One region of the Paenibacillus nanchangensis genome, then DNA from elsewhere that is predicted to be linked to it. Evidence: a T-box and tRNA genes for the amino acid it is inferred to sense, from the RefSeq annotation. Region 1 holds a T-box; the other holds one or more tRNA genes.
The links. The T-box of region 1 lies ahead of metG (methionine--tRNA ligase). A T-box ahead of a tRNA ligase gene usually reads a tRNA of that ligase, here a tRNA-Met.
Positions count from the first base shown of each region.

Region 2: it has a tRNA-Met gene. The T-box ahead of metG (methionine--tRNA ligase) is inferred to sense a tRNA for this amino acid. The anticodon was not compared.

Region 1 covers NZ_JBHOFD010000015.1:128,819-144,812, reverse strand. The annotation lists gene ACE6ED_RS14195 (alpha/beta fold hydrolase) at 1-755, opposite strand, end outside; gene ACE6ED_RS14190 (DUF4179 domain-containing protein) at 1,101-2,171, opposite strand; gene ACE6ED_RS14185 (RNA polymerase sigma factor) at 2,263-2,856, opposite strand; gene ACE6ED_RS14180 (small, acid-soluble spore protein, alpha/beta type) at 3,040-3,327, shown strand; gene ACE6ED_RS14175 (transglutaminase domain-containing protein) at 3,415-5,835, opposite strand; gene hprK (HPr(Ser) kinase/phosphatase) at 6,206-7,123, shown strand; gene ACE6ED_RS14165 (TerD family protein) at 7,488-9,593, shown strand; T-box leader at 9,738-10,002, shown strand; gene metG (methionine--tRNA ligase) at 10,048-11,718, shown strand; gene ACE6ED_RS14155 (carbon-nitrogen hydrolase family protein) at 11,788-12,555, shown strand; gene ACE6ED_RS14150 (DUF4385 domain-containing protein) at 12,571-13,026, opposite strand; gene ACE6ED_RS14145 (TraB/GumN family protein) at 13,197-14,462, opposite strand; gene ACE6ED_RS14140 (DUF4367 domain-containing protein) at 14,746-15,762, opposite strand; gene ACE6ED_RS14135 (RNA polymerase sigma factor) at 15,723-15,994, opposite strand, start outside.
Region 2 covers NZ_JBHOFD010000010.1:144,525-160,518, reverse strand. The annotation lists gene ACE6ED_RS09935 (FAD-dependent oxidoreductase) at 54-2,387, opposite strand; gene ACE6ED_RS09930 (glycoside hydrolase family 88/105 protein) at 3,266-4,390, opposite strand; gene ACE6ED_RS09925 (AraC family transcriptional regulator) at 4,534-5,379, shown strand; gene ACE6ED_RS09920 (ABC transporter substrate-binding protein) at 5,578-6,582, shown strand; gene ACE6ED_RS09915 (FecCD family ABC transporter permease) at 6,689-7,696, shown strand; gene ACE6ED_RS09910 (FecCD family ABC transporter permease) at 7,693-8,703, shown strand; gene ACE6ED_RS09905 (hypothetical protein) at 8,837-9,193, shown strand; tRNA gene ACE6ED_RS09900 (tRNA-Ile) at 9,261-9,334, opposite strand; tRNA gene ACE6ED_RS09895 (tRNA-Met) at 9,379-9,455, opposite strand; gene ACE6ED_RS09890 (hypothetical protein) at 9,553-9,717, opposite strand; gene ACE6ED_RS09885 (GNAT family N-acetyltransferase) at 9,856-10,275, opposite strand; gene ACE6ED_RS09880 (ABC transporter substrate-binding protein) at 10,434-11,942, opposite strand; gene ACE6ED_RS09875 (TetR/AcrR family transcriptional regulator) at 12,061-12,687, opposite strand; gene ACE6ED_RS09870 (ABC transporter permease) at 12,691-13,485, opposite strand; gene ACE6ED_RS09865 (ABC transporter ATP-binding protein) at 13,482-14,390, opposite strand; gene ACE6ED_RS09860 (glycoside hydrolase family 32 protein) at 15,694-15,994, opposite strand, start outside.

The sequences.
Region 1 (15,994 bases):
GATCTCAATACCTGTTCATGTTGTTGAAGTAAACCGGCAATATCCACAACGGCGCTGCCAAAATTTTGGCCATAGGTGATTGTGTCCTGTTCTCCAGCAAACGCCAGCTTGGGAATGTGCAGCCGGGACTGAACGGTCCGGTCGTCGAAATCCATTAAACTTTTATATAAGGTGTAAAATTGTTTCGTTTGGCCGGGATCAATCGTTACCTGGATGTTGTTCCAGTCGATATCTTCCGGGCGCGTGGTTTCCGGCTGAGAGTTAGGTACGGCGTTCTGATTGCTGAGGGCTTGTTCGTACGTTTTTTCGGTAACGGTGAGCATTTCTTGATAAGGCCCTGCATACGGCGGGAATCCGCCCATGATCAGACTCTCCAGCCTATCCGTCCGGATCGCCAGCTGCAGCCCGGCAAGGGCCAGCCAGGAGTATCCGTAGTAGCTGAACCGCTCCACACCCATTTCGTCAGCGATTAACAGGAAATCCTGCACCATATCTTCAGGGGTGAGATGATCGGGCCGGGGATGACGGAACAGATGGCCTTCATAGTCAAAATATAACACCCGAAAGGTATCGGTGAGTCCTTCCACCAAGTGTTTACCCAGTTCAGGGTCCACGCCCCACAGCTTTAGCTGCTCGGCTTCTTGTCCATAAACCGGCTGTTTAGCATTGGGAAGCATAATGGCCTTGCCGGATGAGGGGCCAGACAACCCGACCGCCAGCTGAGAACTGTCATTTAAGACGACAGTTTTGTTCAATCGAATCCCTCCAAAAAAGAGTTATACTCCTACCATACAACATTCATGCAATCTTCCGGCTTCCGGACTTGGAGTTCAGTTGAATTAATGGATTGGCGCATCTTATCTTAACGCAGCACTTGAAAGTTTTGCTTTAATGGCGGATGGAGATGCACCGGACAGAGCATTTACAGCTAGAAGCAGGACATCAATCAATTTATCCCGAGCAGCCGCAAAAAAAGACGGGTCTCCAGTTGCCTGGAGAACCCGTCCTGTTCATTTATAAGCTATGCCGGTGTTTCAGCCGCATTTGTAAGGGGGATGGGCAGCCGTTGCCTTCCGGCGCAACCTAGTGTGAGTGTGCGGTTACTTGGAATCCGATGAAACCGGAATCGTAAGTTCCAGATCCTTGAGGTATGTCCGTTCGCCACGACTGCCGTTACCTTCGCCTACAACACTCCAGTTCTTTTTGTTATACGTCAGGGTATACGGCTTGATCGTGATGGATTTTGGCGTTGATGCAAAAGCTCCGTACAGCTCGTCGACATGATACTCCGTCTTCGGGTTGGAATGGAAATATCCATACATATTTAGATCTACGGTGTTTCCTTGATCGTCTACCAGCTCATAATATACCATGCTGGCCTGGTAATCGCCGGACTGCTCTTTGGAGGCGGGTACCGGTCCGGTGCTGTCCAGGACAAGACGGGTGGACACCGGCGTAATAACCAGTTGGTCGACCGTATAGCTGAATCCCCGGCTGGATGCGGTTGCGGCGTCCGCTTTCGGTTTCACAGTCATGGACTTATCTTTTACATTGACCGGCACAGTAAATTCAAAGGACTCATCCACCCCGGTTACTTTGGTACGGATGGTCAGTTCAAAAGCGTCGGGGACATTTTTCAGGCCTGTCATCTCGGCCAGGTATGCATTTTGCTTTATAGTATCGCCCATGCCGCCCTTGTCAAATTTCAAAGGCTGGCCGTTAACAAGCATTTCAGGCCGCTCAATATAACCTTTCTTTTGTTCGTTCTCCGGTACGATTTTTCCCTTTACCCAGTCATTTGGATTTGGCCCCGCCTCTTCCGCTGTAATATAAGGAGAGGCTGCAGTCTCCAAATCTACACCCTGGCGCTCCAGTACGAAGCTTAACCGGGTGCCGTCGTACAGCAGGTCGGCGACAGTCAGTGTAACACCATCATGAGTCACGCTGAGGTTAGGAGACGACACAATTCCTCTTTCGGCTGCCGTTTGCAGGCCAGCATCGGTTACTCCCGTAAAAATCGATCCAATTACCGGAATTTTGCTCATGGTTGCCGCCATGGCTGGTGAAACAAAGCCTGTGCCGATCACGCCCGCTCCGAGAGCTGCGGCGGTAGACGCGGCAATCAACGTTTTTTTCAACATCCCTGTTTGCTTAGCTGCTGTTCTGCTCATAGTTCTCTCCTCTATTTTATTCATAATTTCGTCGCTCATTGTAGCCCGCGGCATGTCCGATTCCCGGATCCACCGTTCGAGCGTATCAAGCTCACCGGATCCCGTTCGATTTGGCAAATGTCCCATTTACGATTCCTCCTTCTTGGCTCCTGCCGTTCAGCAGCTTGTGGCGCAGACGCTGATACTTCTTCCTGGCGTTGGCCGCCTGAATGCCCATAATGCCGGCAATTTCTTCAAAAGTGTATTGTTCGACCGCCTTCAGCAGCAGCAGATGCTGTTCATCCGGCTTCAGCTCTGCCAGCATATCTTCGACCACTGGTGCATGCGGCGAAACTTGGGGCAGGGTTTGCTGCTCCTTGCAGTGATTCACCAGCTTCAGCCACCTGCTCTGTTTTTTCTTCAGGTTAATCAAATGGTGGTAGGCCATTTTATATAACCAGGCGGAAAAGGATACCTCTCTCTCATACCTGTGAAGCTGTTCGTAAGCGCGAATAAATATTTCCTGGACCGCATCTTCAGTCTCTGCATGATTGCGAAGGATATAGTAACAGTAAGTGTACATCTGCCGCTCGAACTTCCGGATGATGGCGCCATAGCGCTGCTTGTCTCCTGCCTTAACCTGCTCGATGATCGCTTCGATTGTTTCGGCCGTATTGTCCGTTTCCCCGGGGACGCTAGGCTTCACAAGCTCACCTCCTTTGCTGCTTACACTTATATAACAATTCCAACCTGTCCGATTGTGACTTACAGATAAAAAAAGCACTATCCTCCATTAATGCCATTGAATGCGGGAGAAGATCAAGAGGCATAGATGCCGCCTTCTGTGGGCATCTTAGGGAAAAAGATACGTGAAGGAGCGGACTGCCAAATGGCCAGAAGAAGAAAGCGGAACTATGCGGTGCCCGGAGTCGAGCAGACGATGCAGAACTTCAAAGCGGACGTGATGAAGCGCGAGGGGTACACGGTCAACCCGAACCGCCCGGATGACGTGAAATTTGAGGTGGCCAAGGAACTGGGCATTCCTCTGCAGGAGGGCGGGAACGGGGAGCTCAGCACGGAAGCTGCAGGCCAGATCGGCGGCCAAATTGGCGGCTCCATGGTGCGGGAGATGATCCGCTTGGCGCAGGAGCGGCTGGCGGAAAGGGAAGGGCGTTAAAGGAGCCAAGTGAGCTGGGCCTTCATTAGACTAGAAGAAGCCGCTCCATGACCTATGGGGGGCGGCTTCTTCAGTGTGTTTTTGCGGTTAATGAGTAATCACTAGGTAACTGTCCATCAAGAAATACGTAGCGTCCTCCAGTTTATCTTCAGCAATCCTGCTGTACACATCATACACTTCCTCCACGATTGCATCTTCCTCCAATTGCTCCTCAAAACGGACAACAAGCTGACGGTCCCCCCGCTGGATAAACTGCTTCAGTACGGCGCGGAACTGTTTCATTGAGCTGATCTCCAGCCCCCGGGTTTTGTAATAGTCTTTCGAGTTGTCGGTTCCCTTGAATAGGCCGAGCTGGGCATCGGTCCAGTACTCCTTGCCTGCTGTCAGATGCAAATCCTGCGCCGTCTCGTCGTTTGAGTTATAAATCATATAAGGGACGCCTGAGTTCGTTCCGTTATTGGTGGGGTCGACGTTAAGCCAGCCCTTGTTTGTTTTGACCTTGTTCCAGGCATGCGGAACATGATCCAGCGTTCCCGTAACGACGATGGTTTCAAGACCTGCCATATCGCTGAGCAGCTTATAGGCGGAGGCGTAACTGGCGCAGACGCCGATTTTGTTCACCAGAACCCCGTATGCGTTAAAGGAATCGTTAAACTCGGGATCCACCGTTTTATATGCATTAGCTTCCGAGTTATCGGCTGCGGCATCATCGTATTTAGTATGAGCGTTCAGATAATCGTAGATCGCTTTTTGTTTATCGTCTTCGGTCATGCCGTCTTTTATGATGGTATCTGCAACCCGAACCGCTTCCGCCAAAATCTCCTTCTGTTTTCTTTTGATTTTGCGTTTGGATTCATCGTAATCCACATGCAGCATCAAGGAATCATAGTCATACCAATACAGATCCACATCGAGAATATAGGGGTTTTGGTAAATCACTTTATCCACCGTATCCGTCAGAGCACTGAAGTTTTGGGCTTCCGGAAAAGCTTTTAAAGAGATGCGGGTATCGGCTGCCGCCATATGCAGCGCCAAAAACTCTTCCAGGGCGGAGTCGGCGTTGAGCGCCGCGGGCGGGAGATGGCTGACCGCCGGTACATACTCCTTGTTCCCTTCTTCCATTATTTTTTTTGTGTTTTTGCGCTGGGCGTTGATCAAGTCTGCCGCGTCAACACGTTTTTTGCCGCTGCCGATCAGTGTCGGCACATCGGGTTCCGGCACATAGCTGGAGGTGTTTTCCGTTCCGATAAATCCCTCTTTGCTGGTACTCGCGAGGTCGGCATTATCTTCCGAGAGGGCGGTGAGTTCTTCCGGATCAACGGTCCATACATGGGCCTTCCCTTTGAAATGCGTACCTTCCACCTGAAAAGGAACCAGCGTGTACCCGTCTTCCGATTTTTCCGCTGTCAGCTTCGGATCATACAGAACAGCCCGGGTAAGTTTGGTGCCGTTTATTGTCGTTACACTGACCGTTGCCGGAAGCTCCTGCACCGTCTCATATCCTTTATAAAAAAGGGAATGATCTTCCAGGGAGGCAGGCAAAGAGGCGGACAGCCCAATTGTATCGACAGGAGGACCCAGATTGGATTCTTCGTCCCCCCTTACGGCGGAAACGAAATAGTGGCCGCTCACAAGGTAATTTTGGTTCATGAGCTCCTTGGTGCCTTTTTCAAATTCGTTATAATGCAATCCGCCGCTTCCGTCGGACGCAAAGTCTTGAAATTCCGTTCCGGTAACCGTTCCAATCAGATAAGGGTAAGCGGATTTATAGCCCTGTTCCGGCCCCTTTACCGTTTCTTTATTGTTGTACGAGGAGGTTGCCTGATAAATATTATATTTTTCCGCGCCTCTGACTTTATCCCAGACCAATTTTAGCCGGCCTTCCGCATCAATCTCTGACCGTACATTGGGCGGGGCAAGCCGGGATTTGATAGTAAACGGGATGATAAGGGGCTGTGTCAGCTTGGTTGGAGAGTTTGCATCCAAATCATAATTAACGCGGAGATAATAGATCGGAGCATATCCCCATGAGCGGTCGTCTTGATAGCGGATGGAGTCGGAAGAGGCGAGGACCGCTTCAATTGACTCTACTACAAGAACGCTTTTATCCGCGTTATAATCCTTGATGCTGGTGAAAGAACCGATCTTGCTCTCCGGCAAGGCTCTTGGATCCGTATGTACCGTCACAACCTGATCGAGTTCCTCAAAACTCAATTCCGAGAGGCTGGTGTTAAACGGGAATTCGAAGACTTGATTGTGATTCACGTTATAAAGGGGCATAATATCAGGCTGCTCGCGATTGACGTATTTCTGCTTTAGGTCCAGCACCGTCAGGGCGGAATTGCCGGAACGGACAGTATGTCCCGTACTTCCCGGAAGACCGGAACCGCTTGGTTTGGCAGCGGCCGTGGCGGATGGGCTTGGGCTTGGCTGTGCGGATTCATTGTTGCCATCGCATCCCGATAAGATCAGGATGAACAAGAGAATCGAAAAAAACAGTTTCTTCACGTTGTAACACCTCTTATGCTGCAGATTAAGGAAAGACATACCCGGACAGCGATGATTCTAACGTATGGTATCATATGGAAACGCGTGGCTCAATGAGAGGATGGGACGATAAATCTCAACCGGAATTATGCCTCTAAACGAAAAAACGGACAGAATTTGCAATGGCTGCAGCAGCTGTCCCCGGGCCGCAGGGGCTGAGCCTATAATTAGTACAGGACTGAACTCCCATTTCCCGCAGCTTGCTTGCAGGAAGGATAATCCCGGTAAATCGTTGAATATAACGGGTAAACCTACTAGGACATGCTATAGGGAAGTCCTGTAAATACGGGTGTACCGCCGGATATGTCATTAGCCGCAGGAGGAGAAGCGCATGAAATCCATTACCGTTCAAAAACTTACGGAAACCTTCCACTTGGAAGTGCTGGCCGGAGGCGGCCGGATGGATCGTATCATCACCCGGCCGCGGGCGCACCGGCCGGGCCTTGAATTTGTCGGATATTTTGACTTTTTCCCGATGGAGCGCGTGCAGGTGCTCGGCCGTAAAGAGATTACCTATCTGCTGACGCTGAGCGTGGAAGAACGCAAGCTGCACATCGGCAATATTGTAAAATACCACCCGCCCTGCTTTATCGTTACGACAGGCCAGCAGGAGATTCCTTATCTGAAGCTATTCTGCGAGCAGGAAGGCATTCCGCTGCTGCGGACCCGGGAGACGACAACCGAGTTTATCGCCAAGCTGGACAGTTACCTGATTAAATCCCTTGCGCCCGAGCTGTCGATTCACGGGGTGTGCGTAAATGTATCCGGTATCGGGATTCTGCTCCGGGGCAAATCGGGCATCGGCAAAAGCGAGACGGCGCACACGCTTATCCGCAGAGGCCACCGCTTCGTAGCCGACGATATCGTGGTGCTCAAGAAGCTGGGACCGGCTACGCTGCTCGGCACCCATAACGAAACCACACGTGAATTTCTGGCGCTGCGGAGCGTCGGCCTGATCAACGTTGTCCGGCAGTACGGCCGGCGGGCGTTTCAGGACGAGACGCGGATCGTGCTCGACATCGAGTTGTCCCCGTGGCGGGAAAATGCCTTAAACAATGAGCTGGAGGTCACACCCCAGTTTACGGAGTATCTGGGCGTGCAGATTCCGCACATTGAGGTGCAACTGCAGCCGGGCCGCGATGTAGCAGGCCTAATCGAGGCGGCTGCGAACAACTGGTATCTGAAGCAGCTCGGCTACAGTGCCGCCGAAGAATTTATGCAGCGCATTGAAAATGGGATGCAGTCCTGAGGCGGGAGCGAAGAAATCAGGCAGGTTAAATGAAGCCTCCCCGCAGAGGCGCAAATGAAACGGGGAAAGCCGCTTTCTTTTACCGGAAGGCGGCTTTTTTGCGCCGATTTTTAGATTTGTAATACTTTTGCCCTGTTGCGGAGTCGAAGGTTATGGGATGATAAGTCCATCAAAGGCGATGCGGCCGCTGGCCGGCAGCCTTGACCTTCAGGCTATTGCGATCCTTCCTTCTACTTCATTTGGTGAAAATAGGGCGCAGCTCTCCTGAAGGACCTTTATACACGAGAGGAGGCATCCAGGCTATAATATTCCTTCCTTCTATGTTAAAACCAGCCTTAGGGATATTGCTTTCCTGGAGTCTTTTATGAACGTTAATCCAATTTATCTGCGCAGAGGGCGCAAATGGATTGTCGAAACAGGGCAGGAGCCCAACCGGCTCTCCAAAGCCCTGCTTGCGACAGCCGCTAAAAACATCGCTTCGCTCGGCTTCACCTTTTCCCCGCGTTTGATGCAGGCGCTGGGTACACTCAGCAGAGAGCAGTTTGAGGAAGTTTACCGTCAGCTGCTGGCCAGTTTAAAAGTCATGGTCGGCGCACATGTAAAATACCAGCCGATGTATCCGGACTTTCCGGATCAGGTGATGGAAGCGGACGATGTGGAGCTGTATCTGAATGCAATCTACCATTACTTCACAAATGAGACGCCAAAATATGGAGCATCGGACAGACCGCCGCTGCTGGACGCAAGACCCTTGAAGCCGATCGACCTCGGCAGCAAAGCGGAATTTAATCTGATGATACGCCGGCTGATCGAAGCGAAGACGTCGATCTCCGAAACTGACCGTCAGGATATTGACGCTGCATTCTCGTATGCCGATCCGGATGAACTGGATGAAATCCTTCCGGATGAAATTCCCTTTAAAGAAAATGTAGGGTTCGTGGTGAGTGTGCTGCTGAAGTATGAGCTGGCAAGCGTGAAGCGGGTTGGCCGGTATTTTAGAACCGCCACTGATGTGCTGCGTCTGGCTGTGGCATTGTCTGACGGCGACGTCAGCCTTGCCCAAGCGGCCCGGTTCCGTAAATTCAAACGTGCGGAGAGACGGCTGCTGCTGGGACTGCTGGAGCAGTGCGGTTCAATCACGGAGGATATGCTGCGGTACAAACAGCGCTGGATCCGGCTGGGTGAAATTCTTCATCCCGCCGAATATAAAAATCAGTTCGCCAAGGCTAAGGAAGCGTTCGAGATTATCCGCAATAACAAGCCGTTTGCTACGTTTAACCGTAATGTTGAGCTTGCGTACAAGTACGGCGATCTATGGACAATGATCGATCTCCTGATGCGCCGCCCGGGCGAAATGGCCAGACGGCTGGACCAGCTGCTGCGCCGTTCGGGTGAGCAGACGGAATATGTGGCGCTGGCGTTTGAGGAAGTGGCGGACCAGGTAGCGACACCGGTGCTGCTGCAGGTGAAGGCGCATTTTGCACACCGGAATGAGCCTAAGGAGCTGCGCGTCTTTTTTCCAAAAGGGAATGTAGCTAAAGCTTATGCTATACCTCACGCGCTTCCGGAAATTGATCCGGCGGTCTGCCAGCAAATCGTGGACATCTGCGGCCAGACATTGATCCGCCGCTTCGCTGCGCTGCCTCCGCTGGGCAAAACCTATGTTGATGCACGCCTGCGGCAGTATCTTGTACCGTTCTCCCAGCGGTCTGCGAGCAAAGCGCTGCGGACCCTCGTCCGGGGCAGCCGGATTCCGCTGCCGGCGGGAGATACGCTCCGTTTTTTCACCTGGTGGAAGGAAGGGAAAGTGAACGGCAAGGATACGGGCCGCGTGGATATCGACTTGTCGGCTGTAATGTACGACAGAGAGTGGAACTATGTGGAGCACATTTCCTATACCAATCTGCGTTCCGCCAAGTACCGGGCGGTCCACAGCGGGGACATCGTGTCTGCACCCCAAGGCGCGTCGGAGTTCATCGACCTCGATATCCCATCGATTGTGGATTATGGCGGGCGTTATGTCGTGGCTTCTCTGAATGCTTTTACCGAGCAGCCTTACTGCGATTTGCCGGAATGCTTTGCGGGCTGGATGATGCGGAAAAAGCCGGGTTCCGGCGAGATTTACGAGCCTTCGACGGTGGAGAACAAGATTGATATCACCGCCAATACGCAAATTGCAATTCCCGTTATTCTGGACCTGGTCGAACGGGTGGTCATCTGGACCGATTTGTCGCTGACGCGGTACCCTTTCTCTTATAACAACGTGGAAGGGAACCAAAAAGGCATGGTCCTGATGGGCAAAGCGTTGACCGCTCTGCGGAAGCCCAACCTGTACGACTTGTTTACGCTGCATGCCCAGGCAAGAGGCGTGATGGCAGGACCGAACGAAGCGGCCGACAGCTTGTTTTCGGTCGAGGAAGGGATAACTCCGTTCGACATTGAGCAGATTATGGCGGAGTACCTGGTGTAGTGGGAAGGAGAGGGCGCATAACGGCTTACGACCCCTAAGGCGCGCACCCCAAGCACAGAGTATTGTTCGCTGGACCGCGGCTTTGGAAGTTTCGCATTGACGTCCAACCCAACCTCCGCTATAATTTCCAATAACTTGATACCCGAAAAGGCTAGGAAGAGAAAGAGTACGGCGGTGAAATCTTTGAACAGAGAGCTCCGGCAGCTGAAAAGGAGCAAAGAAACTACCCGCGGGAACATGGTCTCTGAGCTGCGCACCGAACTCCCTGCGGGATGTAGGCTGCGACGGAACCCGCATCCGTTATTGTGCTAGGGTATAAACGCCAAGCGGCGTCGTACCTGACAAGGTGAATGCCGGGACCGGCATTAAATTGGGTGGTAACGCGTGAGCACAAGCTCTCGTCCCTTTGGGACGGGAGCTTTTTTTGTTTTCCCACAATGAGGAGGTTATGATCATGGCTAAGATTTTTATCGGCGGCGCCTGGCCGTATGCGAACGGCTCGCTGCATCTCGGCCGGCTGGCAAGCGTGCTGCCCGGCGATGTCCTGGCGCGGTATTACCGGGCAAAAGGGGAAGAAGTGCTGTATGTATCGGGCAGCGATTGTCATGGCACGCCTGTAGCGGTGCAAGCGATCCAGGAAGGGACAACGCCTGAAGCGGTCGCCGGCCGGTTCCACCAAGAGTTTGCCGAATGTTTTGAACGTTTGGGCTTTACCTACGATTTGTACACGCGCACCGACCGGGAAACGCATCATCGGGTGGTTCAAGAATTGTTTGGAAAGCTGCTGGAGAACGGGCATTTGTACCGGAAGACAGTCCTTCAGACCTTTTGCGAAACGGATAAGCGGTTTCTGCCCGACCGTTATGTCGAGGGAAAGTGTCCGGTATGCGGAAACCGCGCCCGCGGCGACCAATGCGATTACTGTTCCACGCTGCTGGATCCGGCAGATCTGACGGACCGTACCTGTAAATTATGCGGACATCCGCCTGTCGACCGGCCAACGGAGCATTTTTATTTAAGCTTGTCCTCGTTTCAGGAACCTCTGGCCCGTTATGCGGATACTGCTCAAGGATGGCGGGACAACGCGGTGCGGCTGACGAAACGTTATTTGGACGAAGGGCTTCAGGACCGGGCGGCTACACGGGATTTGGAGTGGGGAGTGGATGTTCCGTTAGAGGGCTATGAGGGGAAAAAAATATACGTCTGGATTGAAGCGGTCAGCGGATATTTGTCGGCAAGCAGGCAGTGGGCGGAGGAAACGGGTGGGAACTGGGAAGCGTTTTGGCAGGACAGTGACGGTGACGAGAACGGGGACGGAGACGGCGGAATCACTGCTTACTACGTGCACGGAAAAGACAACATCCCGTTCCACAGCCTGATTTGGCCGGCGCTGCTGTTGGGTGCGGGAGGACTGCATCTGCCGGACCGGATTCTCTCATGCGAATACATGACGCTGGAGGGGCGAAAGTTCTCGACCAGCCGCAACTGGGCGGTGTGGGTGCCCGACATTTTGGAGCGGTATCAGCCGGACTCCATTCGTTACTTTCTGATTGCCAACGGGCCCGAGAAGCGGGATACGGATTTTTCGTGGAGAGAGTTCATTTACAGTCATAACGGCGAGCTGCTTGGCGCATTCGGGAATTTTGTGAACCGCACGCTGGCCTTTGTTCAGAAGTCGTTTGGGGGCGCAGTGCCCGCCGGGACGTTCAGTACGGAATGGAGGACCTCAACGGAGGAGCTGTATCACGGAGCGGGAGCTTTAGTGGAAGCGGGACAGTTCAAGGATGCCCTCGAGCTGATTTTTGGTTATGTCCGCCGGGCCAACAAATATTTTGACGAGCGGAAGCCTTGGGCGCAATTTAAGGAGAACAGGGCGGCATGCGAAAATACGCTCTACGAATTTGTCCAAATTATCGCCAATCTGGCGAATTTGCTGGAGCCCTTTACTCCGTTTGCTTGCGCGAAAATAAGGAAATTCCTTACACTGGAAGAACCGGGGTGGACGCTGCTTGTTATTCCGGCCGGACGGTGCATCCGGGAGCTGGAGCTGCTGTTTGAGCGGATTGATCCAGACCGGATTGCGGAGGAGGAAGCCCGGTTGGAGAGGCAGCTACGGCAGGCTTAGGTAACGCTCCAGATCAAACAGGCCCCTCCTTCAAAGTCCCCAATACTATATCAAATGAGGTGTAAAGACATGAAGAAGACAGCCCACAAGCTTTTCCTTGTCCAGATGCGAAGCGAAAAGGCGGACATCGCAGGCAATCTCCATTCCATGCGGGAGTACATAGCTGCCGGCAGCGCCGGAGGAGCGGATATTGTTTGTTTTCCCGAAATGAACATTACAGGTTACATTGATCCTGCGAAACACCCGGAAGCCGTGTTGACCCGGGATCATGCGGCGGTAACCCAAGCCGTGGAGTACAGTGCGGAATACGCCGTCTGCGTTATTGCAGGTTTCGTCGAGCATAACCCGGAAGGGAAGCCGTTTATCACGCAATTTGCCGCCTACAAGGGCGAGTGTCTTGGATTTTACCGCAAAAAAACGATCGTCGACGAGGAAGCGGAATGGTTTGCGCCGGGCGACCAGCAGCCGGTGTTCTCCATCCCGGGGCTTACTTTTGGCCTCTCCGTCTGCGCTGACATTGATGATCCGGATATTTTTCGCCAGTATGCCGCACAGGGAGCCGATGTGATTCTGGAGAGCGCGGCGCCGGGATTGTACGGCGAGCAGGCGGCCCGCGACTGGGCATCCGGATATAACTGGTGGAGAAGCAAATGCATCGACCAGCTTGGAGCGTATGCGGCGGAGACGGCAACGTACATCGCGGTCGCGACGCAGGCGGGGCGGACGGTGGACGAGGATTTTCCAGGGGGCGGCTATCTGTTTGACCGGACAGGCAAACTTGCGGCGGAGTCGGGGGATTGGAGCGAAGGCGCGCTGAGTGTGCAGATCGAGGTTTAATGCATCGAACCTGTCTTACTCCTCATATTTGGCTTTGTGCTTACGCTTCATTGCCACATAGTCGGGATCGGTTTTGGCTTCCGTCCATTTGGCTTTGAAGATAGCGGCGGACTCCGCCTTCACCGAATCGTTTTGGTAAGGCAAAACAGAACCGTCCTCCTGCGAATATTTCCGCCCGCCTTTGTGATTGGTGTACCGCCGTGCACGCGTATAACCCATTTGCAGGAACTTCCGTGCCATATCCATCCCGACAAAATCACGGTCCTCTTTGTATTTCAAAAACAGCCCGTAGATTGCCTCTGAGGATGCCCGGGCGATTTCCGGCGTTTTGAACCGCCAATGCGGGAGGATCTCGCTTTTGTAGGGCTCCACAAGCAGCACGCCTTGTTCGCCGCGGCCTATCGTATACAGCTCGGGATGCTCGCGCAGATCCAGCTGGCTGTAATCCAGTGTGTAATCAAACTCCTTCATAGACTCCCCTCCGGCTGCGATTTTTGCGTAATGTTAGGACTCGCCTGATTATAAAGAGCTTACCCGGTAACCCTTCCCTCAAACAGCAGGTTGAGGTGAAACAGCCCGGGAGTTGACAAAAAAACCGCCCCGCCCGGTTAAGCGGGGCGGAAGCGGTTTACAATCCAACACTATTGCTTCACAACGGTGTAGCCTTCTTGTTTCAGCTGGGTCACGACCCCGTGGTCGCCCAGCATATGCAGTGCGCCAACCACGATGAAGTAGGTGGAGCCTTTGTCGCTGTTCAGGTATTCCTTGACATGCTTCACCATGCCATCATTGCGGTCCTGCAGCATCGCTTTGTAGTATTCGGGGTCAGTGGCGGAAGCTTTAGTGAAGGCAACCAACGTGTCTTCATCGCCTTCTTTCCACATTTGGTTCAGCTGATCGGCTGAGTTATCCTGAGCCGCCGCGGTAGGCTGCGTCAATGCTTCAAGCATTTCGTTCAGCTGCTCCTCCTGGAGCTTGTCCGAAAATCCGGCCAGCATATTAAGCTGCAGCTCGGCTGTCTCCAGCTCAATGACCGGCTTGTTCAGCTGCTTGGATTTCTGCAGGAAATACATATCAATGCCGATATCGGTCTGATAACCGGAGTCCTGGGCCTGCATTCCGGTCAGCGAGTTGGAGACCAGCCAAGGCTTGTACTGATCAAATGAATTGGCCGGGAGTTTGTTGTCAGTCAGGAATTTGACCAGCTTGTTGTAGGTTGCGGACGAAATATGATCCTTAAGCGTGGTGCCGTCCGTGTAGACTCCTTTTTCCGCCATAAATTTTTTCATCAAAGCGGAATCAACTTTCGTCATGTCCACCTCTACGCCCAAATACTGCGATTCTTTAAATGCTGCTTCAATCTCCGGGCGAAGCGGGTACATGGCTTTGTCAGCCACATGGATAGAACCAAGCAGGTATACGGTATTGCCTTTGTTCTCTACCTTCCACAGGAAACCTTTGCTTCCGCTAACCGGCTTTTGCGCCTCAAAGGTGATGGTGCGGAGCGAGGGATTCCAAGCTACGCTGTAGCCGGTTGTCTCACCGATAAAACGAACGGGAACATAAGTAACGTTGTTAATCGATTTTGGAGCAACCGGAAGTTTTTTCGTCTGGCCGTTAACGGTTGCGTTGGTGCTGCCTACCGTCAACTGCAGCTTTAGTCCGTTTTTAGTGCCGGTTACTGTCTTGGTTTTGCTGTCCCAGACTACGTTCACGCCGAGCTTCTGGAAAAACGGACGCATCGGGACAAGCGTTGTACCTTTTTCATGAATCGGGTTCACATTGCCGAGCTGAACCTGGGCTCCGTCAATCCATACGCCCACCGGCTTGGCTGCGGCCTGCGCAGGCGAAACTACGGTTAACACCAAAAACAGAGATAGAAATAGAGTGCTGAGTTTCTTCATCATGGACTGAACCTCTCCCATTGGCAGTAGAATATGAAAACCTATTACACACAAAATACCTAGTGGAACAGTCTTCCATGCCATTATATAGAAGCCTATACTTGTATTCAATGCCGGGCGGGTATTTCTGCTTCATGCTTATGAATCTTTCGAATTTTAAATAAAAGCCAGTGGGCCTGGTTAGATACGTAAGCGTAGACACCCCATGAAGTCAGCCAAGTGCATTACGAAGCAAGAGCTGTCCCCCGTCATACTGCGACTTATTGGGACAGCCCCTTTAAATATTTTACTTCGGATCAATCCACGTTTCGGCCATCTTCACCAAATCGGCTTTGCTCAGCGGACTGTCTGAATCGTCGGACAAATTGAACTGCAGCGCGCGCGTTTCGTCAATCCAGCCAAGACGGTTTGTGCCTGCATTTACGGGCCCGTCCGGTCCGCCCGAGCGGATATAATAAGCTTCCGTTCCGCCGATGGACAGCTTCTCGGCGGCATCCTGTTCGTTTTGCATAATGGTGGTTTTTGTAACGTCCGGTTCGATCCTGGAGACGGTAAGGTTCACATAATGCCTGCCGCTGGAATACCGAACAAAAGTGAAGTCCGAGGTGCTCCAGTCCAGCTTGCTGACGAACAGTCCTTCCTCCTGCGGAGCCGCCTCGGCCTCAGCGATCAGCCGCTTTTTCAAGGTTTCTTGGGCAGCTGAATCCAATCCGGCCGCATGAACCGGGGTTACATAGCCAAAATCAAAGGTATATTCCTTAAGCGGATGTTCGGGCAGGGAAGGGGACGGTGCGCCGGTGCGTTCGATCTCGCGCTGCAGGCCCGCGATGCTGTCCAGTTCGTTTTCGTGATACACGTATTGAATGTTCCGGCCGGGATCGGTGCTGTTTTTAACGTAATAAGCGCCATATTCACCGGGCTGAAGCCGGCTTTTGGCTGTTTCGTGCTGCTGCCAGTAAGCCTGCGAATACATTTTGGAAGCATCGGTCTCTTTGGGCGCCACGGCCGTATCCATGACGATGTCCCCTTGGCTGTTACGGAATTCAAGATATTGAGAAGCGGCATAACCTGTTACGGATGCGCACAGGACAAATACCGCAGCCATGGCGGGAAGCGCAAAGCCTTTGCGGAACCGTCCCGCGGCCGCAGCAGTTTTCCGGCCCGGTTTCACTCCGGCCTGCCGGTACACCCGCTCCATCACTTGGGCGGAGACATCAAAGGTTTGAACCCTCAGCGAATTTCCCGATAGATGGCTCATCTCCTTTAAGCCTTGTTCTTCGCGGTCGTGTTGTAGCTCACGCATGGCTTGTGTTCCTCCTTTATTTCTTCCATAACGGTTTTGAGTTTGGTTTTGGTGCGGGCATACTTCTTTTTTGCTGCTTCCTGGCTGCGGCCGGTAATCTGTCCGATTTCCTCAAACGATTTTTCTTCAAACACGCGCAGCACCAGTAAATTTCGTTCCTCCGCGGTCAACCGGTCCAGCGCGCGGCTGAGCGGTTCGCTAAATAAGCGGCGTTCCATGGTTTCGTCAGGAC
Region 2 (15,994 bases), on a different contig from region 1:
GTTAGCCCTAGTGTAGCACAGGCAGGGATTACGGGAGAAACGTATTTTTTATTTTACGGACGATAACAACGGATTTCATACACCCCTACGGCCGGATCCCCCCAGGTTGCCAGAATGTTAAGTCTTAATCTATCGGCGCAAACCGCCTCCTCCAATTTATGGCGGACTTTGCATTGAACATTCCCCTCCACGCGGACTACTTCCCTCCAGCCATCGCCTTCGCCATCGCCGTCGCCGTTCCAAACCTCGATACAGTAGTCCTTCGCCGTTTGAGGATCGCGGTAGAAAGGAGGATAGTTATGGTATTCACGCAACAGGTGGCCTGGAAAAGTCACCTCGATAATGCCGATGGTCTGCGCTTCTTTCCATTCCATCTCTATCCACGGTTGCTTGGAATCCGCAGGGTCGGAACGCCAAAGGTTCGTATAATCGTAGGGACGAGTGATTCCCGAAAGCACGTTTTCCGCCGGAAAGCAGCTTTGCGGCGGGGTTGCCCGGTAGCTGAGCGTGCCGCCGTCCCGATATCTTCGCATGCGGCCGCCGCCCATTTCGTAGGCGGAGGTATGCCCGGGAATAACGGTTCCCGCGATGTGCCACTCCACCGAAGGGCAGGACAGCAAATCAAGACGGATATACCCCCCCGGCCGCATAAGCATGGTTTCCTCAGGCGATAATTCCCACGGGATCCATTGTTTTTTCCCCGGCGGAACGACAAGCTCCGCTTGGGCGATCCTGGCCGATCCCCGGCTGCGATAATCCCATATATGTTCCACGTCTATAAGCTCTGCGGCTACGGTTTGTTCCTTGTCCGAGTTATTGGTTAAGCATACCGATAGGGAGCGGATTTTTTCCGGACCGACAGCAATCCATTGACCGCGCCGGTGATTCAGCGGTTCTTCCGTTCCCTGTCTTTCTTCCCTGCCACCCAGAATAAAACCCCCGGTCGTATCAAAACTGTCCGGCCCGGCCCCCTGCACCGGTTCCGAACTGCTGGCCGTCATGCGGGCCCGGCCTGCCAGATTCTCGGGATCACAGCCCCGGACATTCGGAAGAAAACATCCGTCCCGCAGTAATTGCTGCTGCACTTTGCCGATACAACGCTCCGTTACTTCCGCCACACCGATCCCTTGGCGCAGGGCAATGGCCGCTGCCGTCCCGGCAGCCTGCCCCATCAGAGCCGTGGTTGCCATAACCCGCACCGTTCCCAATGCGGCGTGGGTGACGCTAACGTTACGCCCTGCCATCATCAAATTGTCCACATCCTTGGCGAGCAAGATTCGCAGCGGTATGCCGTAAGGACCACAATAGCTTTTGACCGCGTATTCGGTCGTTTCTTTGTAGCCTTCCGCACTGGAAGGCTCCGCGCTCCCCGCTAACAGTCCCCCGGCCGTATGCAAGTCGATAAACCATCCGCCGTAAGCAATTTCATCCGGGAACACCGTTTTGCCGGCCGGATCGTGTTCGGTCATAAGATAACGTCCCATAACTCTCCGGCTTTCCCGTTTGCCCGGAACCTGGCCGATCCAGTCCAACGCCAGATGAGCGGCATGCTCCTTCAACAGCGGATCCCGATTCTTGATATAATCCCATATGCCCAGCGTATGACAAGTTAACTCATGCCTGATTTTTTCTTGGTCGTACACCGTATTCCAAGGCACGCCGATCTCGATCCACCAGTAACCCGATTCCAATTCATAAAAATGCCTTCCCTGACCGGCAAAAAAAGCGGGGTCTTCGTACCGCACCGCCCATTCCGGTGCTTTGAACGGAACCGGCCTGCCCATGTCCCGGGCCTTAAAATGAATAGAGCTGCCCATAGTGTCGCCGCTTGCGGCCAGCGGCGCGTGCGGTTCTTTAAATTCCTCTCTACTTTCGCTGCCCCATCTCCATTCACATCCGGCCGCATCGGCGACCACCCCATCTCCCGTGCAGTCCATGAAGATTTGGCCGCCGATCTTCAGTTCGGTCTCCGCTCCAGCCATCCTCGCCGTCAAGCTTCGAATCGTTTGCGATCCGTCCATATCCACCCCGGTTACCGAGGTGTTCAGATAAAACGTAAGATTTGGCGTGCTGACAGCCATATCATACAACGTCATATCCCAAACACTATTTGTCCATCCATTCTCCCGGATCGTCTCGTGATTGAGAGACCGTTCTGCGATCAACAGCTCGGAAATAATCCCCGTCTCCCGGGCATACGCATGGAAAGCCGCCGCACCATGCGGTGTGACGCGAATTTCAGATGAACTGTTGCCTCCGAACACGGGACGATCCCCAATCAGACATACCGTCGAACCCAGTCTTGCTGCCGCCACGGCCGCGCAAAATCCGGCCAAACCTCCGCCGCAAACCACAATATCGTAATGTTCCTGTTTGGTTTGTACCACAGATTTTCCTCCATCCTCACTTAAACGTCCATTCTTTCAATAAATTGTAGTCCATGAGGAAAAAAACATCCGTCAACAAATCTATTCAATCGAGTGAACAAATTTAGGTTAATCTTTGTATGACTTGCGTTACTCAGAGGGACGGATACCCTTTTGTTTCAAAAAACCCGGCCTTTCACTAGAGCCTGTACACAAACTTATGTCAGCCATAACCTAATCGAAATTAACGCCAAAAAAGCCTTGAACATGCTCGCTGTCTTGTCCATAGCGGGCTGCCAAGCGCTGATAATTCTTCATTTTATTAAAAAAGCATTCATACTTCAGATTTCATCCCAGATTCCCGCCTTTTGCAGCCGCCAGAGAAAGTAGGGGTACAAGTATACGGACACAGAATGCCTTATTTGCTGATTATTCCGTGTTTTGGCAAAGTGACGGACTCAGATGCACCTATTTACGCGGAGAAGCCATAGTTTGTATGTTTTCGGTTCGAATAACGGAACTGGAGTCCGCCAAGGCATGCCAAAGCCCCAGAATTTCAGAAATAACGGCCTCTGGGTCCGGAAAGCACCACGGTATCGCGTGCTGTGGTAATCCGCTGCGGGTGTGTCACAGGAGAGGATTCATTCCAAAGTGTTATGTATAATGGAGATCGATCTGACAATAAACAGGTGTAGATCCAGGGTTGATAGCATTTCGTAACCCATCACGGTATCGTTTGACTGACCCTGATTTCCTTAATTTATAGTTTGCATACACGCCCTAGCAAAAAGGGCAGTCCTGCTGTCATCTAAAATGACACAGGCTGCCCTTTTTCCATCAAATGTTCATGAATTTCCCGCCACCGGTGTAGACGGGTTTTGCTGCAATCGTTCCGCCGTTTACGGGCGGGGTGCTTTGCTCATTTCGACGCACATCAGCACAAAAGCTCCGGCGCCGTGCAGGTCGTTTTCGCTTGTGGGCCGGGCGATATAATGCGCATAATCGCCGATACCCGTCCCGATGCAAATGTTCCCGATAACGACGTGCCCGTTCTCGTCGAACTTCAGCGAATTGATTACGCCTTGGTATCCCTTCCAAGCTGCTTCTAGCGCTTCGGCGCCGAGGTAACCTTTCCGGACAGCCTTTGCGATCGCTTGGACATACAGCGCGGTACAGGAGGATTCGAGCCAATTGTCCGGCCGGTCTCCTTTGTCGACAACCTGATACCACTGCCCGCTGGCAGCATCCTGATATTTAGGCAGGGCGGTAAGCAGCTCCTGCAGAATGCGGACAAGCTCCGGTTTATCCCGGTGATCGTCCGGCAGATCATCCAGCATTTCCAGCAGCGCGACAGGATACCAGCCGATAGCCCGCCCCCAGAATTCCGGCGCAAGCCCCGTCTCCGGATCGGCCCACGTCGCTTGTTTGCTTTCATCCCAGCCGTGGTAGAACAGCCCGGTTGCTTCATCCTTACAGTGCCGTTCCATCAAAATCGCCTGACGGGCCAGCAGATCGTAATACTCGCTGTGCCCGAATTCCTTGGCGTAACGGACCGCAATCGGCCCGGCCATGTACAGTCCGTCCAGCCACATCTGATTCGGCAGATTGCCTTTGTGCCAGAAGCCGCCTTCCTTGTTGCTTTTCCAGGATAGAAACAGCGGAACTAGGCGGTCCAGTGCTTTTTTATACCGTTCGTCGCCCGACTGCTCGTAAAGGGTGTATAGCAGAATACCCGGCTGAATATCGTCTACTTCATCGGCCTTCATTTTTTCGATCGTGCCATCGGGCTGTACATGCGAATCCACCCAACGTTTGATGTATTGATAATATTTGTCCTTGCCGGTGACTCTCCAAAGCTTCTCCATCCCCGACAGAAATACGCCTTGATGATAGTGAAACCAGCCCGGCGGCAGCTGCTCCGGCTCGTATTTGGCCATCAGTGCTTCGCAGCCCGCTTCCGCCCAGTCGAGCGGCCCCCAGGTAGTGCTGTTTTCCTTAACTCTCGCCATTTCAGAAGATTGCATGATCAATTTTCTCCCTTCTGTGCGTTTCTTACGTTCATCGTAGCAGAGGAAGATGTACATTTTTTGCGCCAAACCCATTTTTCTTTGCATATCTTGCGCGAAACAGCTATCTTGTTGTTAAAGTGATCTGAGCAGCGGGAAGGGTGATCAGAGTGGCGGAGCTTTATTACGAAGACAGCCAAGGAAGCTTTATTGTGTCTTACCGGCGGGCGCTGCAGCATCATATGCCGGCAAGCCATTTTCATAATAACTACGAGATCTACTACCTCGTATCGGGCGGGCGGGAGTTTTTTATTCAGGACCGGACCATTGCGGTGCAGGAAGGCGACGTGATCATTATTCCGCCCAATATGCTGCACCGGACCACCAACGCGCCTTTGCCTGAGCATGAGCGGTTGATCGTCAATATCCATCAGCGGCATATCACGTCTTTAGACGAGCCGGAGCATGCCATTTGGGAACCGCTGCTGGAGCCGAAATACCGGATTATTAGAAGCTCTTTGCAGGAGCGGTTGTTGATCGAGGACATCGCCCGCCTTATGAAACAGGAAATGGAAGAACAAAAACCCGGGTTCGAGCTCTATGCCCGGACGCTGACGCTCCAGCTCCTGCTCCACTGCTGCCGCCATTTGCAGAACACACAAACGGAGCCCCCCGCATATCTCAGCCCGATGCATGAGCGCATTTCCGAGGTGGCCGGCTACATCAACCGGCACTACATGGAAGAGCTGTCGCTGCACCTTGTGGCGGAGCGGTTTTATATCAGCCCCTTTTATCTCAGCCGCTTTTTTAAGGAGGCGACAGGCTTTACCTTCGTGGAATATGTCAACAGCGTGCGGATCAAGGAAGCCAAAAAGCTGCTGGAGCATACCGGATTAAAAGTCGCGGCGATTGCGGCAAAAGTCGGTTTTGGCAGCGTCGCCCATTTTGGCAGAGTCTTTAAAGCCGTGACCGGCCATGCGCCGCTGCACTACCGGACAGGGAAATAGCTCTCTTTTGCATAATTATCTTAGAATCTTTAAGGCGATTAGCCCTTGCCCAGACAGACTGCACCCCTTCTATCTATCCTTCCCGGCGGGCCCGAGCCCAATATTCGCAAGCTGCATTCGTTGACATTCCTAGCAAATGCGGATATATTAAAACTCAAATGAGATTGATTATCAATATTAACTAGAAGGGGTCCGAACATGAAAAAAAAGGTCTTTTTACCCATCCTCCTTATGCTGGCAGTGCTGATGATCAGCGCCTGCGGCAACAACGCCGCAAGCTCAAATAAGGAAACCGCCGCTCCAGACAGCAGCCCGGCCGCAAGCACCAGTCCGGCAGCTAGTGAACCCGCAGCAAGCGAACCAGCGGCAGATGGAGCCCAAAATACAGCCGATTCCCGCACGATTACATACGAATCCGAATTGGGACCGGTCGAAGTGCCAGCTAATCCGCAGCGGATTGTCGCTTTGACCAATGCGCCAAACGTCCTCTCTCTCAATGGAACGCTGGTTGGCGTGGACGAGTGGACGAACAAAAACCCGCTTTTTACCGACAAGCTGTCCGGAGTTGAAGTGGTCTCCGAAGACAACCTTGAAAAGATCATCGAAGTTGAGCCTGACCTGATCATCGCCGACGCCAGCAGCAAAAACCTCGACAAACTGAAGGAAATCGCCCCGACCGTCGCCTACACCTGGGGGAAAAACGATTACCTTACCCAACAGATCGAAATCGGCAAGCTGCTGAACAAGGAACAGGAAGCAACAGCCTGGGTTGACGACTTCAAAAAACGTGCCGAGGAAGCCGGCAAAGAAATTAAAGCCAAAATCGGCGAAAACGCCACGGTATCGGTTATCGAAACCGACTCCAAAAACTTTTATGTCTTCGGCGACGCCTGGGCGCGCGGAACCGAAATTTTGTATCAGGGCATGGGACTGAATATGCCGGAAAAAGTAAAAGCCGACGCGCTGGGACCGGGATATTACACGCTTTCCCCTGAGGTGCTGAACGACTATGCAGGCGATTATATCGTTCTCAGCAGAAGCGCTTCGGGCGACAACTCTTTTATGCAGACGGACACCTGGAAGAAGATCCCTGCCGTCAAAAACGGTCACGTCATTGAAATCGATACGGAAGCTTCTTCGTACAGCGATCCAACAACCCTTGAGTATCTGCTGAAGATTTTTAAGGAACAACTGCTGAAGTAAACAACGATAATTTCGTGTAAAACGGGTGAAAAAGGCCGGGATGCCCCAGCGTGGAGGCTGCCCTGGTCTTTTTCGCGCCGTTTATGACCCAGAGAGGAGTCGCATTATGTACGAACGTCGGCGGCGCATTCCGTTAACCCTCAAAATCCTGTTTAGCCTGGCTGCGCTTGCGGCCATGTTCCTCCTCGCCATGCTGCTTGGCGCCAAAGATGTCACCTTCAGCGAGCTGTGGCTGGTCCTTACAAACAGCGGCACAAACGACAAAATCTTGATGCTGCGCGAGATTCGCTACCCGAGGGAGGTCGCTGCTGTTCTCGTGGGAGCGGCTTTGTCCGTCGCGGGGGCGATTATGCAGGGCTTGACCCGCAACCCGCTTGCGGATCCCGGGCTCCTGGGCCTTACCGCCGGTGCACGGGCAGCGCTTGCCGTTGCTGTCGCGATTCTTCCGGCAATGAATTATTTTGGCATTATGCTGGTCTGCTTTATCGGAGCCGCGCTGGGCATGCTGCTGGTTATCGGACTCGGAGCGATGAAAAAAGGCGGATTGTCTCCCCTGCGGATTGTACTTGCCGGTTCGGCGGTATCCGCGTTTTTGTATGCCGTGGCAGACGGTATCGGCCTGTTTACCAAAACGTCAAAAGACCTGACCATGTGGACGTCGGGTGGTTTGGTCGGCACAACTTGGGGGCAGGTTCAAGCCATCAGCCCGGTCGTAATTTTGGCGCTGCTGATTGCTGTCTTGATGTCCAAATCGCTGACGATTTTGAGTCTGAACGAGGAGGCGGCAGTTGGCCTCGGTCTTCGGAAGGAATATGTAAAAGCGCTGCTGTATCTCCTGATTGTCCTGCTTGCCGGCTCGGCCGTGGCGCTGATCGGGAATATGGCTTTTATCGGCCTGATGATTCCTCATATTGTCAGAGCAATGTTCGGCACGGATTACCGCTCTGTCATTCCAATGTCCGCGGTTTGGGGCGCCATCTTTATGCTGATGGCCGATACGCTTGGCAGAACGCTGAGCGCGCCGTATGAAACGCCGGTGGTGGCGATTATCGCGCTGCTGGGTCTTCCGTTTTTCCTGTTTGTTGTACGTAAAGGGGTGAGGGCATTATCATGACAGCTGCTAACCGGCAAAAAAACAAACTTGCCCTTGTCCTTACGGCCATTGTTCTGCTTACGCTGGCGACCATCATTGTCGGCATCAGCCTCGGTTCGAGCTCCCTTTCCTTGGGCCGGCTGGTCTCGACTTTGTTCGGGAATGGAACCAATAAGGAGAATCTTGTCCTGTTCTCCATCCGTCTCCCCCGCATTCTGGTGACACTGCTGGCCGGCATGGCGTTGGCGCTGTCCGGAGCGATTCTGCAGGGACTGACACGCAATGACCTGGCAGACCCCGGAATTATCGGCATAAACGCCGGCGCCGGGATGGCGATTTCCACGTTTTTTCTGTTTGTGCCGTTTGATCCAGAAACCTTTGCTTACGTGCTGCCGCTGGTTGCTTTTGGCGGAGCGATGCTGACCGCCCTGCTCATCTGTTTGTTCTCCTACTCCAGACAGTCCGGGCTGCAACCGGTCAAAATCCTGCTCGTCGGCATCGGCTTCGCCATGGCGCTGTCCGGCCTGATGATTGTGCTGATCTCTTCGGCCGACCGGCAAAAAGTCGATTTTATCTCCAAATGGCTGGCGGGAACGATTTGGGGTACGGATTGGCCGTTCATTCTGTCCCTGCTGCCTTGGCTCGTCATTTTGCTGCCCTATACGCTGTATAAATCGAATACGCTGAATCTGCTGGCTACGGACGAATCGGTTGCGATTGGCGCCGGCGTGTCGATTAACCGGGACCGGCTGCTGCTGCTCGCAGCGGCGGTTGCGCTTGCTGCGGCAGCGGTAGCCGTCACCGGAGGCATCGCGTTTGTCGGCCTGATGGCGCCTCATATCGCGAAGGCGATGGTCGGACGCCGGCACCAGCATTTTGTGCCTGTCGCCGTGCTGATGGGCGGCTGGCTGCTCTTGTTCGCCGATACGGCCGGCCGGCATCTGGTCGAGCCTGCCGGTATTCCGGCGGGGATTATGGTCGCGTTGATTGGCGGACCGTACTTTTTGTATCTTTTGTTGAAGAAATAGAGGTCAACACCCTTCAGAACGAAGATCGTCATAACTTTGGTTATGCGATGGTTCTGAGGGGTGTTTTTTTTGAGAGCAGGAATTGGAATTTAAAAATTTATCCAGTATTATAACTTGTGAGGGAGGCGGGAATTTGAAAAATAAGCTGAAGATTATTGTTAATTTATTATTAGCAGGGTCCATTGTTTTTGCTGCGGTTTGGATCGGTGAGAGCATCAAACAATCTAAGGAATCTTTATTGGCAGCGTCCAATTCTTTGAACCAAAAGGGATTATTGAACCGAGAAGAAGCAGCAAAATATATGAGTATGGACGAGGGTCAATTTTATATTTTATTAAATAATATTGAGATTGAAAACCAACGCGGAAATGAAAACTGGGATGAGCAAAAAAGAATCCGAACCATTACCATTCATGGTATAGATTACTTTGGCAGGGTAGAGCTGGATCGCTGGATTGATTATATGACCCGTTCGGGTTCGGAAATTTAACAAGTTTTTATAAAAATATAATATTAAAACAGCAAAAAACCCTCGCTGCGCAAGGGTTTTCGTCAAGTGGGCCCTACAGGACTCGAACCTGTGACCAATCGGTTATGAGCCGACCGCTCTAACCAACTGAGCTAAGGGCCCGGATAAAGAATATCCATTGTATGCATAACTGCTGCTTGAAGAATTGGTTGCGGGGGCAGGATTTGAACCTGCGGCCTTCGGGTTATGAGCCCGACGAGCTACCGGACTGCTCCACCCCGCGTCAGCATCTAAATGAAACAGCGACAATAAATAATATACATGATATCGTTGCCTAAAGTCAACGTTTTTAACCCTGGTAATCCTAATTTCCCCATCGGTCAAGGAAGAAACCGGACACCATACCGTCCTTTGCGCGAACGAAAGATCTCCACGAACTGCGGCTCCTGATAGCCGTAAATCCATCCGTCCTGCTCCAGCCGCCGGGCCAGGCAGCTTGCCTGAAATTTCGTCCGGAACAGCTTGGCAAAATAAATCCAATGCATGCCGCATTCTTCTCCTTTCCACAGCCTATGTCCTGCCCAGAGTTATCATACCCAGTTTCCCGCAAATTAGCCGAATACCGGCCCTTTGACTACAACTTAGCCATATGCGACTATTTTGAATCCGGACGGCTGAACGGTCTACACTAACGATTTTGTCATCATAATCTCCAGCGGCTCATTTTCGAGCAACAGGCATCCTACGTCCCAGTACCCCAACTTTCTATAAAAATGCTGGGCTTCTTCATTCGCCTGCGTCGAGGTCATTACCCGGCTAAAGCCCTTTTGCTGCATATGCCCCTCCCATAAATGGACCACCTGCCTGCCAGTCCCCTTGCCCCGATAAGGCTCATCAATCCAGAGCAAATTCATAAAAGGGGTATTGTCCCAAAAATAACCGTACCTCATCCAGCCCACCGCCGCTTCCTGCTCGTTTCTAAGGAGGTAGATTTCCTTTGCTTTAATTTTAGGCAGGATCAACTGCTCCGGTAGATGACGGTCCCGGCCTTTGAGATATCCGTAATCCGTCTCCGTGGCAAAATCAACTTTAAGTTGTGACATGCTCATCTCTCCCCTTCTCTCTCGTAAGTCCAATTCACTCATCTTCATGCCGTTGTTTCTACTATGACAACCATTGTACCAGCACCCTTAAAAAAAAGCCGCCAAAACGGCGGCTCTACTCTCCATCTATCCCAACAATCGCGTGACACCCATACGTCCTAAGACCGGATCGGCTCCTTCATGGCTTTCGGATCGTTCAGATCGAAGACCTTGTCTGGGTCGGTCTTCATCTCGAGCAGCATGTGGTTGCCCTGCTTCTCCCACGCCGCCAGCGCTTCCTCAACAGTCATGCGGCCTGCGCAGACCTCATTGAACAGCAGCCGGCCCGCATCGGAAATTTGCCCGATTCCCGGCATGGTGAGAAGCAGCCGGTTCAGCTCGGGATCGGCCGGCGGCACCGGCTTCATCGTATAAAACGGCTCCATCGACAGCCCCGGCTCCGCGGAAGAAATCGAGGAGGTACGGGAAGTCAGCTCATACCGGTTATGCGCTTTAATCCGGGCCACCTCGCGGCTGTTGACGAATTTGATCAGGTCCCAAGCGCCTTCCGGATTGCTGGCGTTTGCGCTGACCGACATCAAATTACCAATCCACGTGCCCTGTCCAACACCCGGCTGCTCGGGGAAAGACGGCATCGTGACAACATCCCACTCGAATGGCTTATAACCTTTAATATTACTGGCGTGGCGGTTTGCCTCAACCAGCTCATTAATATAATAGGATTCCGCCGTAACCATGGCCGCCCGGCCCTGCAGGAACAGGTCTCCTGCAATCGGACCCGAAGCGGCTGCCTGGGGGGTAATGGACGTCGAGGTTTGGGGAACGACGCCGTCCCGAACCAGCTTCGAATACGTGGTCCACACCTTTTTCCAGCTGTCGTTATTAACGGTCATAGCCGAAGCTTCTGAATCATACATGGCAAGCTGGAGCGGCATCATCCAGGACGACATATCCCAATACGGGTCGTTGGCATAGCGGCTCACCGATAAACCGTAGATCCGTTTGCTTTCGTCTTTGGCGGGTTTCGATACTTGTGCCGCCAAGGCAAGCACTTCATCCCAGGTCATGCCGCTGCGCGGGTACTCCACTCCGGCATCGTCAAACAGGCTTTGGTTGTAGTACAACGCGGAGGAGGAAAACGTTGGTGCAAGCGCGTAGAGACTGCCCTTCCCCAATTCCTTCACACCTTCCAGCATAGAAGGAGCCATGTCGCTCAAATCGTATCCATCCCGGTCAATCAGCGGCTGGAGCGGCCGGACGAGCTGCTGCTCTGTCAAATAGCCCAGCAGCGACGCATCGCCGACAATTACGTCGACCGGGCGGTCTCCTTCAATCAATTTCCGCATCCCCTCAAGCGGATCGGATGCGGCAGCCGCATCAGCGGATTGATAGCGAAGCTCGTTCTGGTCGACCGCCGGAACAATCTCCAGCTTCACATCCGGATGCTGAAGCTCGTACAGGTCGGTAAACTGCTGGCGGAAATACGTATCGTCTTCCCCGCTGTACAGCGTGCCGATCCGCAGCACCTGCGGTCCCTTGGCGGCCGGAGCGTTCTCCGCCCAGGCTGTGCTCAGCTGTTCGGCATGAAGCGGCAGCAGCAGCGAAATACACAGAACAGCGCCGAAACACCGCCCGAGCGTCCGCCGTATTTTGGCATAAGTAGTCATATGATCATAATCCTCCCGGAAAAAAGACATAATGGCAAAGGTTTCTTCTTCTCTAGCATTATAGACGTTTTTACGGGATGGCAGGTTACAGCCTGTTAAACTTCAGCAGACAATTTGTTTACCGGGAGGCATTCGGTTCTTCCGGATCTCCCTCCGATGGGATCGAACCAGGCTTGGCAGAAGGGGCGACAATGCCGTAATACAGAATCGTCGTCAGCTGCTCGGTCACTGCGTTCATGCTGCCCAGGCCTTGATATAAATCCGGACGGGAAACGAACTGCTTCATAAAATTCAGAAACGCCATGAGCAGATGAGGAGAAACGTCTTTGCGGATCTGTCCCATCTGCTGTCCCTTAAATATCATTTGTTCAAACTCCGGCATAATTTCCGTCCGCGTCAGACTAACAAACTTCTCCAGCAGGCCGGGAAAAAACAGCATCAAATCCTGCATAAACGCATCGGAAATTTCCAGCTCGAACGCACTTTTTGCATGACTGAACCGCTCCAGCGCATCCAGCGGATCCCGGGCATTGTCCATGACTTCCCGAAAGATCCGGAAGGTCTCTTCGATCAACGAATTGACTACCGCCTCGAGCAGTCCTTCTTTACTCTGAAAATAGTTATATATCGTCATTTTAGCAACGGGAACCTGCTCCGCGATTTGCTCCATACTCGTATTTACAATTCCCTGATTCAAAAACAGCTGGGTTCCCGTTTCGATAATCGCCTGCTTTTTGTTTCGCATCGGTTACATGAAATCCCTTCTCTTTAACGTCGCTACACCGCACGCAATGCCGGCGAGATATAGACCTAATGTAACGACGAGGCTGAGCGCTGTCAAGCCGCCTCCCTGCACGATATCGGCTGCATCAAACAGCCTGAACGGCGACAAATCCGCCAGCCGGTTCACCCACTCCCCGCCGGTGACCATATTTAAAATAAATGCGGCAAGCACAACGCCAAGCGAGGTAGACCAGGCCGCTCTTTCGGAACCAAACCAGGCCGTAAGAGCGTAACCGATACCGCTGAACGCAAGGCTGAGCAGATAGCCGGCCAGCAGCATCAGCCCTGTCCGCACCGGGCTCTCCAGGCCCATTGTTGTTAATCCCAGCACAATCACAATGGCGCTGCACACAAGAAACAGCAGTGTAGTCATTACCAAATGGGCAGCCGCCTTGGACAAAAAAATGTCGCTTCTGCGGTACGGCAGTGAAAACAGCAGCTCCCCGCTTCCGCGTTCCTTTTCTTTGACAATGGTTCCCGACGCCCAGGCGGCGGCAAAACACGAAAGCAGCAGCGTATAATACGGAAAAACCTGGCTGGCCGCGTATCCTTCATAGGTGGCGAAGCTGTTGGCGGTAAGGCCAAAGGCTTCGGTCATCAGAGGCGGTAGACTCTCAATCAGCTTGACGATTTCCGGGTTCCCGACAAAAGCGTCCGCTTTCCCAAGAAGAAGCCCAATCAACACCGCCAGCGACGTGAGCCCGATCCAAAATCCCTTGGCGTTCTGGCGCCATTCCTGCCTGATCAAATTGGCTTTCATTTCTGTTCTCCTCCGTCCTTGCGGTAATCATCCATAAACAGCTCTTCAATGGTAGGACGCCGGATCGTCAGATCGCGTACGGGAAGTCCGGCTAGCCGCTCCAGGACAGCTGGCAGACGGTCGCCAGTCCTTAGGTGATGCTGCATCCCGTCGAACGTGACCTGAGGATCCAAAGCAGCGAGGCCGTAAGCCTCGGTGCAGTCACCCTCCCGCTGGAATCTCACCGTGACGAGATGATCGCCTCCGGAGGACAGCTCGTCGATTTTTGACACCCGGTTCAGGCGGCCTTCCTTGATGAAGGCTACCCGGCCGCACACTTTTTCCACTTCGGACAGGACATGGGTTGAGAAAAAAACCGTCATCCCCCGCTGCTCGTTCCGCTCCTTCAGCATGTGGAAAAATTCGTTTTGAATCAGCGGATCAAGCCCCGAAGTCGGTTCATCCAGCACCAGCAGATCGGGATTGTGCAGCAGGCTCAAAATAATACCCAGCTTCTTACGGTTGCCAAGCGAATACAACTTGATCTTCCGGTCCGGGTCCCAGCCAAGCCGCTCCGCATAGCCGTTCACTTCTTCCCTGCTCAATTTCATCCCGTGGGCCGCAGCCGCAAATTCCAGCATGTCTCTGCCACTCATTCCGGGATACACTGCCAGCTCCGAAGGCAAATAACCGATTCTCCGCCTTAGCTCCGGCCGTTCACGGTCCAGCGGAACCCCAAGCACACGGATTCCCCCTTCATCGGGCGACAGCAGCTGCATAATCATGCGAATCGTTGTAGACTTTCCTGCTCCATTGGGTCCAATAAAACCAAAGATCTCTCCCTGGTTCACCTCCAGCTGCAGAGCAGTTACTCCTCTTGTTTTCCCGTAGCTTTTGGTTACGCCGGCCATCTCGATCATGTTCATAGCAAGGCCACCTTTTATACTTTATTGTATGATGTAGTCCAATAATCCTCCTATATTATTATTTTGTCAATGATTTTATATTTGTATGTTACTGACGAGTATAATTTTAATTTCACATTCCTTTTAGTAAGCAGGCTTGTGTTTGAAAATTAGACTTTACACATATATAACAGTATAAAAGAGCATTAAGAGTCGGCGGCCCCCCCGTCCTCTCACTCCAATGCATAAACGTTATCTTTTTTGATACATCTGCTAAACAAGCAACTCAACTTTCGCAGAGCGAAAATCAGCTTAGCTCCAGTCCTGGCGTGGAGTTAACCGCAATAAAATAATCGTCTTGAAAAAATAGAAAAACACCGCTTCGCCCGCGGCGAATGCACGCTCGGCGGGATTTACGGTGCGATGAAGTTAGCACCCTAGACTGGGTAGTTGCCTTGGCGCAACTCATAGATCGGCTGAACGATATTGCGCGACTCAGGTTGGGAAGCAAATGCCCCACCCTGATTCAAAGTCAACTCCAGCACTGGATCTCCGGTTTGCCCAGTGATCTCAAACCGTATCTGCCGCTTTCAGGCTGCGCTGCCGAGCTCAGTTTACACTGCCGAGCTCAGTTTACACTGCCGAGCTCAGGTTGCGCTGCTGATTTCATGTTGCACTGCTGATTTCATGTTGCGCTGCCGCTCTCAGGCTGCGCTGCCGAGCTCAGACTGCGCTGCCGGTCTCAGGCTGCACTGCCGAGCTCAGACTGCGCTGCCGGTCTCAAGCTGCGAATGTTGAGTTAATAAAAGCAGCGGCGGACCAAGACTTGATAAACCATGTCTTCGACTGCCGCTGTTGTCGTTGAACGAACTGGAACGAACCCTCTCCTGTCACAGACCCGCAGCGGATTACCACCGAACACGCTACGAAGGTCTTTCCGGACCCAGAGGACGTTATTTCTGAAATTCTTGGGCTTTTGGGTTGCCTTGCGGACTCCAGATCCGTTATTCGTATCGAAAACATCCAAACGATGGATCCTCCACGTAAATAAGTGAATATGAGTCCGTCTCTTTGCCAAAATACGGAATCATCAGCAAATAAGGTCCCCTGAGTCCGGAAGAAAGTCATAGGGGAGGACAATGTTGAGCTGCTTCAAAAGGCCTCCAGAGTTTGGAAATTGCTCACTCCAGGGTCTAAGCCATTTTCTAGCTGCGAAAGTTGAGTTAGCAAATGAGCATTGGAGAAGTCAGATTTAAGCTAAGGTTTCAGAACAAAAAAAAGAGCCCTTCTTATAAAGGCTCTTTCATCATTGATTTGTCTATGACTAAACCGTTTCATTTTCCCATATGCTGACTAGATCATTAATTTGAAGTGAGACAACCTTTAGTTCTCCGCCAAGGGCATACAGTTCCATCCCTCTACTGTCCAAATCAGGGAAAATCATATCTGAGATGATTGTTTTTCCTTTATTGCCGAAGACCTCAACACTAGACCAGTCCACGTAAATGCTGAGCTGTATCCGTTGATGCTCCGGGTTCATTGGCGCCTTGTGTTTTGCAGCAAAATCGGGATGGAACTCAATCGCGTTCGACTTCGTCCGATCCACAACTAACTCCTCATTCAAG